3 regions of the Enterobacter sp. UPMP2061 genome follow, and region 3 is predicted to be linked to each of the others. Evidence: predicted binding sites of a transcription regulator. Region 3 holds the regulator's gene; each other region holds the start of a gene.
The links. The regulator CRP, encoded in region 3, controls carbon source genes, mostly activating them, when cyclic AMP is high. The targets are predictions, from matches to a motif close to ATGTGANNNNNNTCACAT.
Positions count from the first base shown of each region.

Region 1 (3,282 bases), on a different contig from region 3:
TAGCCTAGCGCAGTCAGGGACATGTTCTCTTTCACCGACATGCCCAGCACTAAGCCGTCGCGCTTACGGTCTTCGGAAATATAGACAATGCCGTTCGCCAGGCCATCCTGAGGCGAGCGGGTGACCACCTCATGGCCGTCGAGGGTAACGTAGCCGCTGGTGCGCGGCAGTGCGCCATAGAGCACTTTCATCAGTTCGGTGCGCCCCGCGCCCATCAGGCCCGCGACGCCAAGGATCTCGCCCTTGCGCAGAGTAAAGGAGACGTCATTCACGCCCGGCCCGCAGAGATTATCCACCTTCAGGCGGATCTCTCCCGGCGCTTTCTCCAGATGCGGATACTGATCTTCGAGCTTACGTCCCACCATCATTTCAATCAGCGTATCTTCGGTCAGGGTTGCTACTTCGCGCTCGGCAATAAACTGCCCATCGCGAAACACGGTGACGTCGTCGCAGATCTCGAAGATCTCTTTCATGCGGTGTGAGATATAGACAATGCCGCGGCCCTGGGATTTCAGCTCACGGATCACGCGGAACAGGGATTCGGTTTCGGTATCGGTCAGGGCGTCGGTCGGTTCATCCATAATGATGACCTTCGACTCGAAGCTCAGCACCTTCGCGATTTCCACCATCTGCTGATCGCCGATGGAAAGGTCGCCCACCAGTCGGTCGCTCTTAAAGCGCAGATTCAGCTTCGCCAGCAGTTTGTCCGCTTCGGCATACATGGTTTTCCAGTCGATTTTGCCAAACCGGTTCACGAACTCACGGCCGAGGAAGATGTTCTCCGCAATGGTGAGCTGCGGGATCAGGTTCAACTCCTGGTGGATGATGCCGATGCCCGCTTCCTGAGAGGATTTCGGGCCGTTAAAGGTGGTCTCTTTACCCAGCCACAGCAGCGAACCGGCATCGCGTTGGTAGATACCGGTCAGCACTTTCATCATGGTGGATTTGCCGGCGCCGTTTTCGCCCACCAGCGCCATGACGCGCCCGGAATAGACGTTCAGCGCCGCACCGGAGAGGGCTTTTACGCCCGGGAACGACTTATCGATCCCTTTGAGTTGCAGTAATGCGTCCATGATGGCCTCAGAAGGTGACGCCAGCACAGAGAATGATATTCGCATACGGGGAGCACTCCCCGCTGCGAATCACCGCCTGACTGTCTGCGGTTTGTTGTTTGAACTGCTCGTGCGTTGTGTAACGAATTTCTATGGTGTTTCCCTGGTGCTGTTGCAGTTGCTCAATGTGGCTGAGCAACGTTTCGTGGAGTTGCGGATTATGTTGTTTGATTTCCGCCGCGAGAATGGCCGCCTCAACCTGCATCTCCGCGGTGACCACTTCCAGTACCTGCATGAACGAGGGTACGCCCTGCGTTAACGCCATATCGATACGGGTTGTGCTGCGCGGAACCGGTAAGCCTGCATCGCAAACCACCAGCGTATCGGTATGCCCAAGACGGGAAATCACCGATGAGATTTCTGAGTTGAGTACTGTGCCTTTCTTCATTTTTTGCTCCACTAGCGAAACGTTTCGCTAAAAACAGTGTAGCCGCAGAAGTGTTCAGAAAACCATCATGACGTAACGGATTTGTGATCAACGTCGAAACGTTTCGCTAAGTGAAACGTAGAGGTAATTTAGGCAGGTATGTTGAGGGTTTAGTAGGCCGGGTAAGCGCAGCGCCACCCGGCATATTCAGAAGGGTTAAATCTCGACCTGCGTCCCCAGCTCAATCACGCGGTTAGGCGGGATCTCAAACTGGTCAGGCGCACGCAGGGCGTTACGTTGCAGAATGAGATACAGCTTGCCGCGCAGGCGCAGATACCATGGGCGCTTGCCGATGATCAGCGACTCGTGGGACATAAAGAACGACGTCTCCATCATGCGGCAACTCAGGCCTTCCAGACCGCAGCGGTGGAACACCTCTTCCACGTTCGGCGTTTCGCGCCAGCCGTAGCTTGCCACCACGCGCCAGAAGGTTGGCGATAGCTGTTCAATCTGTACGCGACGCACGTTGTGAACGTACGGCGCATCTTCGGTACGCAGCGTCAGCAGGATCACGCGCTCGTGCAGCACTTTGTTGTGCTTGAGGTTATGCATCAGCGCAAACGGGATCACGTTCAGCGCGCGAGACATATACACCGCTGTGCCCGGCACGCGCACCGGTGGGGATTTCTCCAGCGAGGCGATCATCGCCTCCAGAGAGTTACCGTGCTCGTGCATACGACGCAGCAGGCGGAAACGTTCGCTCTTCCACGTCGTCATCACAATAAACATCACCAGACCCAGCGTCAGCGGCAGCCAGCCGCCGGAGACAATCTTGTCGAGGTTCGCAGAAAACAGCGGCACGTCGATGCAGAGGAAGCCAACCAGGATCAGCCCCACGAGGAACTTATTCCAGTGCCAGTTACGGTACGCCACGGTAGTGGAGAGAATAGAGGTCAACACCATCGTTCCGGTTACCGCGATACCGTACGCCGCCGCCAGATTACTGGAGTGCTCAAAGCTGACGATAACAATCACCACCGCGAAATAGAGCAGCCAGTTGACGAAGGGAATGTAGATCTGGCCAGACTCCATCTCCGAGGTATGGATAATGCGCATTGGGGAGAGATAACCCAAACGCACGGCCTGACGCGTCAGGGAGAATACGCCGGAAATGACAGCCTGAGAGGCAATGACCGTCGCCAGCGTCGCCAGGATCAGCATCGGAACCAGCGCCCAGTCCGGCGCCAGCAGGAAGAACGGGTTTTTAATCGCTTCAGGGTGTGCAAGCAGCAGAGCGCCCTGACCGAAGTAATTCAGCACCAGTGAAGGCAAGACCACGCTAAACCAGGCGACGCGAATAGGGAGTTTCCCGAAGTGGCCCATATCCGCATACAGCGCTTCAACACCGGTAATGGACAGCACCACCGCGCCCAGCGCCACAAACGACACCACTTTATATTCAAGGAAGAAATGCACCGCCCACATTGGGTTCAGCGCGTGCAGGACATCCGGGTTGGCGATAATACTGCGTAAGCCCAGCGCCGCCAGGATCAGGAACCAGGCCAGCATAATAGGCGCGAACAGCTTACCCACCAGCCCGGTACCGTGTTTTTGTATGGCAAACAGCAACGTCAGCACGATAATAGCGAGTGGCACCACCCACGTATCAAGCTGTGGCGCGACAATCTCCAGCCCCTCTATGGCCGACATTACAGAAATCGCCGGCGTAATCACGACTTCTCCATAGAAGAAGCTGCCGCCAATCAGGCCGATGATGACCAGCACGGAGGTCATTCTTGCAGA
Region 1 is NZ_JBSKJP010000005.1:6,764-10,045, forward strand. Features, by position in the region: gene rbsA (ribose ABC transporter ATP-binding protein RbsA) at 1-1,073, opposite strand, end outside; gene rbsD (D-ribose pyranase) at 1,081-1,500, opposite strand; gene kup (low affinity potassium transporter Kup) at 1,696-3,282, opposite strand, start outside.
Region 1: a site for CRP is predicted at 1,582-1,599, ahead of rbsD (D-ribose pyranase). Genes of this name have one in related genera too.

Region 2 (3,282 bases), on a different contig from region 3:
CCACCTCAATGCGATCCCCCTCCTTCATAAACAGCGGCGGGTTGCGCTTTTTACCCACGCCACCAGGCGAGCCGGTGATGATCACGTCGCCCGGGCTGAGACGGGTGAAGGTGCTGATATACTCGATCAGCTCCGCCACCTTGTGGATCATGCTGCTGGTGTTGTCCTCCTGCACCATGCGGCCGTTCAGCCAGGTGCGGATCGCCAGGCTGTGCGGGTCCGGGATCTCATCCGCCGTCGCCATCCACGGGCCGAACGCCCCGGTCTGGCGCCAGTTTTTCCCGGCGGTGAACCAGGTGTGCTGCCAGTCGCGGGCGGAGCCGTCCATGTAACAGCTGTAGCCCGCCACGTGGCGCAGGGCGTCGTCGCGGCTGATGTTCTCCCCGCCTTTGCCGATGATCACCGCCAGCTCGCCTTCGTAGTCGAACTCGCTGGAGTGGCGCGGCTTCAGCACCGGCTCGTTGTGGCCGGTCTGTGAATCCGGGAAGCGGACAAACAGCGTCGGGGCCGGGTTGTGCTGGTCAAACTCCTTGCGCTTGTCGGTATAGTTCATGCCCACGCAGAGGATTTTTTCCGGCTGGACAATCACCGGTAAGAAGGTGATGGCGTTCAGCGGTACATCCACCGCGTCGTTCAGAAAACGGGTGGCCTGCGCCAGCCCGTTCCCCTGCAACAGCGCTTTAAGGTCGCCATAGCGGTCGCCCAGGCGGCGGCCCAAATCAATCACGCCTTCGGCCTGTACGATGCCGTAGCTGCGTTTTCCCTGGTATAAAAAGCTTGCGAGTTTCATTGTTCTTTCCTGAAAACTTAAACGAGGAAGTTGCCCAGAATCAGCAGTGAGACAGAGACGTTAATCGCGCCGCCGATACGGGTAGCAATCTGGGCGAATGGCATCAGGCTCATGCGGTTGCCTGCGGTCAAGATCGCCACGTCACCGGTGCCGCCCTGCCCGCTCTGACAGCAGGAGACGATGGCGACATCAATCGGGTGCATACCAATCTTTTTGCCAACGAAGAATCCGGTCGCCACCAGCGCGGAAACGGTGCTGACAATCACCAGCAGGTTGCTGACGGTGAACGCCGCCACCAGTTCATGCCATGGGGTAATCGCCACGCCGACAGCGAAGAGGATTGGGTAGGTCACGGAGGTCTGGAAGAATTTGTACACCACCTGGGAACCCTCCAGCAGACGCGGAGAGGCGCCGTTGCAGAGCTTCACCAGCACCGCCATAAACAACATGCCCACCGGCGCTGGCAGACCAATCAGCTTGTGACCGAGCATGCCCAGCATGTACAGCAGCACCGCCAGCAGCGCGCCCGAGGCGATTGTCGTCACGTCCGCTTTGCCGGAGAACGCAGGTTGGGAAACAGTGGCATCAGCGTTGGCGCGATTCGGCATCAGCTGGCCTTCACCGGTCAGGTGCGGGTAGCGTTTACCGAGCTGGTTGAGGCAACCGGAGATAATGATCGCCGTCAGGCCGCCGAGCATCACCATCGGCAGCACGCGGCCGAGCGCCACGCCCTGATCCATATGCAGCAGGGTGGCATAGCCGATAGAGAGCGGGATCGCCCCTTCCCCGACGCCGCCCGCCATGATCGGCAGAATGATAAAGAAGAAGATCTGGAACGGCTCGAGGCCCAGCGCCAGCCCAACACCCATGCCGACAATCATGCCGACGATTTCACCGCACAGCATCGGGAAGAAGATGCGCAGGAAGCCCTGGATCAGCACGGTGCGGTTCATACTCATGATGCTGCCGACGATAATGCAGCAGATATAGAGGTAGAGAATATTGGTGGATTTATAGAATTTGGTCGTGGACTCAACCACCACGTCCGGCAGCAGGCCGTAATAGACCAGCGCGGAAGGGATAAAGGTGGCGCAAATTGCCGCCGCACCGAGCTTGCCGACAATCGGCAGGCGTTTGCCGAACTCACCGCAGGCAAAGCCGAAGAAGGCCAGCGTGGCCACCATGACCACAATGTCGCTCGGCAGTTTTCCGCCCAGGCAATCAATCGCAATCAGCGCGCCCGCCAGAACGAACAGCGGCAGAGGAATAATGCCGATTTTCCAGGTATCCATAATATGCCACCAGCGCTCTTTGAGCGATGGCCGCTGAATATCAATCGGGTCGTGGGTAACAGAGAATGAATCGTCACTTGTGCTCATAATAAGCCCCTTAGTTATTTTGTGCGTTCAGCTTAGAGTCACAAAGGCTTACTTTATGTGAGGGATGGCATATTAAAAGCGAAGTTTTAATGGACGCTATGGTTTTAATGGTTTCTTTTATTTAATGTGATTTACGCCTTATTTATTGCCGTGGTTTTTATGGTTTCTTTTCTTAACTGAACAAAGAAATAACATTTATTCATTTAACCTTAAGAGGATGAGACTTTCGGAAAAATCTTTTACAGGCTGCGCTGTGCAAGGGATCACAAGTTTTCGGCAAAGCGGGCATCCTGGCTTTAAAAGATGATATATTCAGCCGACCTGTTGATATCTCGCGTGATAGTTATGAAAGTATCGTTTCAGATCAAGCTGTTTATTTCGCTGGTCGCCTTTTTCTCAGTGCTGTTCGCATTACTGGGCGGATATTATTATGTCGATGTCGGCAGGCAGCTTTATCAGGAAATGAGCGCGCGCGCAAAAATACAGGCCGAAGAAATTGCGCTTATTCCTACCCTGCGAAAAGAAGTCGAACAAAAGGATATCCTGGGTATCCATGACTTTATGCAGAAAATAGCCGCCCGCAGCGACGCCAGTTTTATTGTGATTGGTGACAATAAGGGGCTGCATCTTTTCCACTCCGTGTTTGCCGACCGGGTAGGCAAAACGCTGGTTGGCGGAGATAACGACGAGGTATTACACGGCAAAAGCACCATCACCATCCGCAAGGGCGGGTTAGGCATTTCGCTGCGCAGCAAAGCGCCCATTTTTAATGATGCCGGGCAGGTGGTGGGGATTGTTTCGGTAGGCTATCTCACGAGCTATCTGGACACCATCACCGTCAACAAGGTGGTTAATATCCTGATTGCCGCCGTGCTGCTGCTTATCGCCCTGTTTATTTTCTCCTGGTTCTTCACCCGCAGCATCAAGAAGCAGATATTCTCTCTGGAGCCGCGCGAAATCGGCCTGCTGGTGCGCCAGCAAAAGGCGATGATGGAATCCATTTATGAAGGGGTGATTGCCATCGACGACGATCTCCGCATTGAGGTGATCAACCAGGCGGCGCGTAAATTATTAGGCTTACGCCAGCCCGCCCGCGAACTGCGGGGTCAGCTC
Region 2 is NZ_JBSKJP010000015.1:81,601-84,882, reverse strand. Features, by position in the region: gene ACWKXX_RS20415 (fumarylacetoacetate hydrolase family protein) at 1-790, opposite strand, end outside; gene ACWKXX_RS20410 (2-hydroxycarboxylate transporter family protein) at 808-2,169, opposite strand; gene ACWKXX_RS20405 (ATP-binding protein) at 2,515-3,282, shown strand, end outside.
Region 2: a site for CRP is predicted at 2,294-2,311, ahead of ACWKXX_RS20410 (2-hydroxycarboxylate transporter family protein). Genes of this name have one in related genera too.

Region 3 (3,282 bases):
CTGGTTGACCTTCATGCGCTCGTAGGCCAGCGGAGAGGGCTGCGGGTCATCGCTCAGAATAAGACGAATGGCCTGCTGGTCAGCTTCGAGCGCGTCGTGGGCGTTCTGCCTGAGCAGCCCGCTTTGCCACTGCGGCCACAGCCAGACCATGCCGCCAAAGGCGATCAGGCAGCCAATTAGCGTATCGACCAGCCGGGCAATAATAAACTGTTCCCCGTTAAGCGTGAGCAGTTGCAGGGTATACACCGCCGTCACCGTAAAGCCCACCATCGCCCAGCCGTAGTTTTTGCGGATGATCAGGTAGCTCACCAGCGTGATTGCCAGCATACCGGCCAGGGTATAGCCTTCCGGCACGTGGAAGTGCAGCGTCACGCCCGCGATAATCAGCCCCGCCATCGTACCGCCCGCCCGATGCAGAATGCGCACCCGCGTGGCGCCATAGCCGTTCTGGGTGACAAACAGCACGGTCATTAAGATCCAGTAGGGTTTCGGCAGGTGCAGGGCCATTCCCATCAGGCTGGCGATGCTCAGCATCACACTGATCCGCGCGGCATTGCGCAGGGCGGAAGATTTCAGTGATAGATAGCTTTTGAGCGCGGGCAGCAGCGGCAGCCGTTTTTGCTTATCGGCCATCAGGTCCCGGGCATAAAGCGGGCGCTGGGTGCGTAACACCCGGGCGATGCGGCTGAAATGCCAGGCAGCAAATTGCCCGACCGGGTTATCCGCGTGCTGACGCGCAATCTTTTCCAGCGCGCCGAGCTGTTTGTCCATGTTAAAGCGCGTCGGATAGCGGTGATAGAGGATATCGTCAGCCAGCACCCGCAGGCGGGCTGCGACGGTCTGCGCGTTCCAGCGGATCACCGCTTCCGCATGGCTGCGCTCCACCAGCTTTTGCACCTCTTCCGGATTATGAAGGCTGACGGAGATATGCTCCTGCAAATCCAGCCCGACCTGGAAGGTTCGCAGCAGCCGCTTGTATTCATGATTTTTGTTGGCGGCAAGCATGTGCAACTGCTGATAGCACTGGCTGATCAGATCCACCACTTTTTGCTGGCGCGCCAGCAGCGGCGGCAGGGATTTTTCCGGGTCGGTATGTTGAGTGAGCAGGGTGTATTTTGCTTCACAGTATTCAGCAAGCTGCACGTAGAGCAGGCTCAGGGATTCGCGCAGCGGCTGTTCCCGCCACAGCCAGAACCAGAACCAGTTAAACAGCCCGTACCACAGCGTGCCGAGGGCGTAGATCAGCAATGGCTCCCACACCGGCATATTGCCCGCAAGGCTTAAGGTGAAGATGGCGGCAATCAGCGACGCGGGAAGCAGGCGGGCGTGCAGCGAGCTGATTTCGGCGGTGACGCCGAGCGTCATCGCCAGCACGGTCAGGATCAACGGCAGAGGAATGTCGCGGGCCAGTAAGAGTTGTACGGCAAGGCTACAGCCGGCAAACAGGCAGCCGCCAATAATCAGACGTTTAAAAAAGCGTTTATGCGGCGTATCCAGACCGGCAATGTTGCAGCAGGCGGGCACGAGGGAAAACAGCAGGCCTTGCTGAAGATGTCCGAGGATCAGGCCCACGGCCACGGGAAGACACAGCACCAGCGTTTGTCGTAGTGCGTAGTTAACTTCCGGGTGATAGATCAGCCTGCGCCACATGAGGAGTAGAGACAAAAACGGCGTGCCACCCTGCGGCGGCACGCCGTTTGACCGAAATTAACGGGTTCCGTAGACCACGATAGTTTTACCGTGGGCAGAGATCAGGTTCTGGTCTTCCAGCATCTTCAGGATACGGCCCACTGTTTCACGGGAGCAGCCGACGATCTGACCGATTTCCTGACGGGTAATTTTAATTTGCATACCGTCAGGGTGGGTCATGGCGTCTGGCTGTTTCGCCAGGTTCAACAGCGTCTGCGCGATACGACCGGTCACGTCCAGGAAGGCGAGGTTACCCACCTTCTCAGAGGTCACTTGCAGACGGCGTGCCATCTGGGAAGAAAGACGCATCAGGATGTCAGGGTTGACCTGAATCAGCTGACGGAATTTCTTGTAAGAAATTTCAGCCACTTCACATGCTGTTTTTGCACGAACCCAGGCGCTACGTTCCTGGCCTTCTTCAAACAGGCCCAGTTCACCGATAAAATCGCCCTGGTTCAGATAAGAAAGGATCATCTCTTTCCCTTCTTCATCTTTGATCAGCACGGCCACCGAGCCTTTAACGATGTAATACAACGTTTCCGCTTTTTCACCCTGGTGAATCAGCGTGCTCTTTGATGGGTACTTATGAATGTGGCAATGAGACAAGAACCATTCGAGAGTCGGGTCTGTTTGCGGTTTGCCAAGCACCATGCGCTGTTATCCTCTGTTATAAGCTGTCACCAGAGTCATAAGATGCATCCGGACTCTGGGGTTGCAATCGAATTCTTACCCATACCTGGGAAGTCGGCTGTCGTAACGTTTCGCAGCCAGTAAAGTTTGATGTCCTCTGCATACATGTGTAACGTCAATGTATTACTGTAGCATCCAGAGTGTTTTAGCATAGCTTTCGCCGCGTGTCTCCTGGTGTCTCGCTTCAGCATGACGCAGGTCGCCTTCCGTTGCGAGAAATGTAACGTACACGTAATCTGTCATAAAAAATGCAACGTTGGAGTGAGTGAATATGCAAGCGCGTGTGAAATGGGTTGAAGGGTTAACGTTCCTGGGCGAGTCTGCTTCTGGGCACCAGGTTTTGATGGATGGCAACTCCGGCGATAAAGCGCCAAGCCCAATGGAAATGGTGCTGATGGCGGCGGGGGGATGCAGCGCGATCGACGTGGTGTCGATCCTGCAAAAAGGCCGTCATGACGTGACCGATTGTGAAGTGAAGCTGACGTCAGAACGTCGCGAAGAGGCGCCACGCCTGTTCACGCATATTAATCTGCACTTTATCGTCACCGGCAAAGAACTGAAGGATGCGGCGGTCTCGCGTGCGGTTGACCTGTCTGCGGAGAAATACTGCTCTGTGGCGCTAATGCTGGAGAAAGCGGTAAAAATCACCCATTCGTATGAAGTGATCGCGGCTTAATTTTTTGGCGGGTGGCGCTGCGCTGACCCGCCCTACAAAAGCACGCCCGTAGGCCGGATAAGCGAAGCGCCATCCGGCAACAGGCGTCACGCGATCTGCTTTCCTTCCATCAGCCGCTGCACCAGCGGTGTCATGATCAGCTCCATTGCCAGCCCCATTTTTCCGCCCGGCACCACTAACGTATTCATGTGCGAAATAAACGAACCCTGTAGCATCGCCAGCAGCCA
Region 3 is NZ_JBSKJP010000008.1:22,760-26,041, reverse strand. Features, by position in the region: gene ACWKXX_RS15565 (YccS/YhfK family putative transporter) at 1-1,650, opposite strand, end outside; gene crp (cAMP-activated global transcriptional regulator CRP) at 1,708-2,340, opposite strand; gene ACWKXX_RS15555 (OsmC family protein) at 2,651-3,055, shown strand; gene ACWKXX_RS15550 (phosphoribulokinase) at 3,142-3,282, opposite strand, start outside.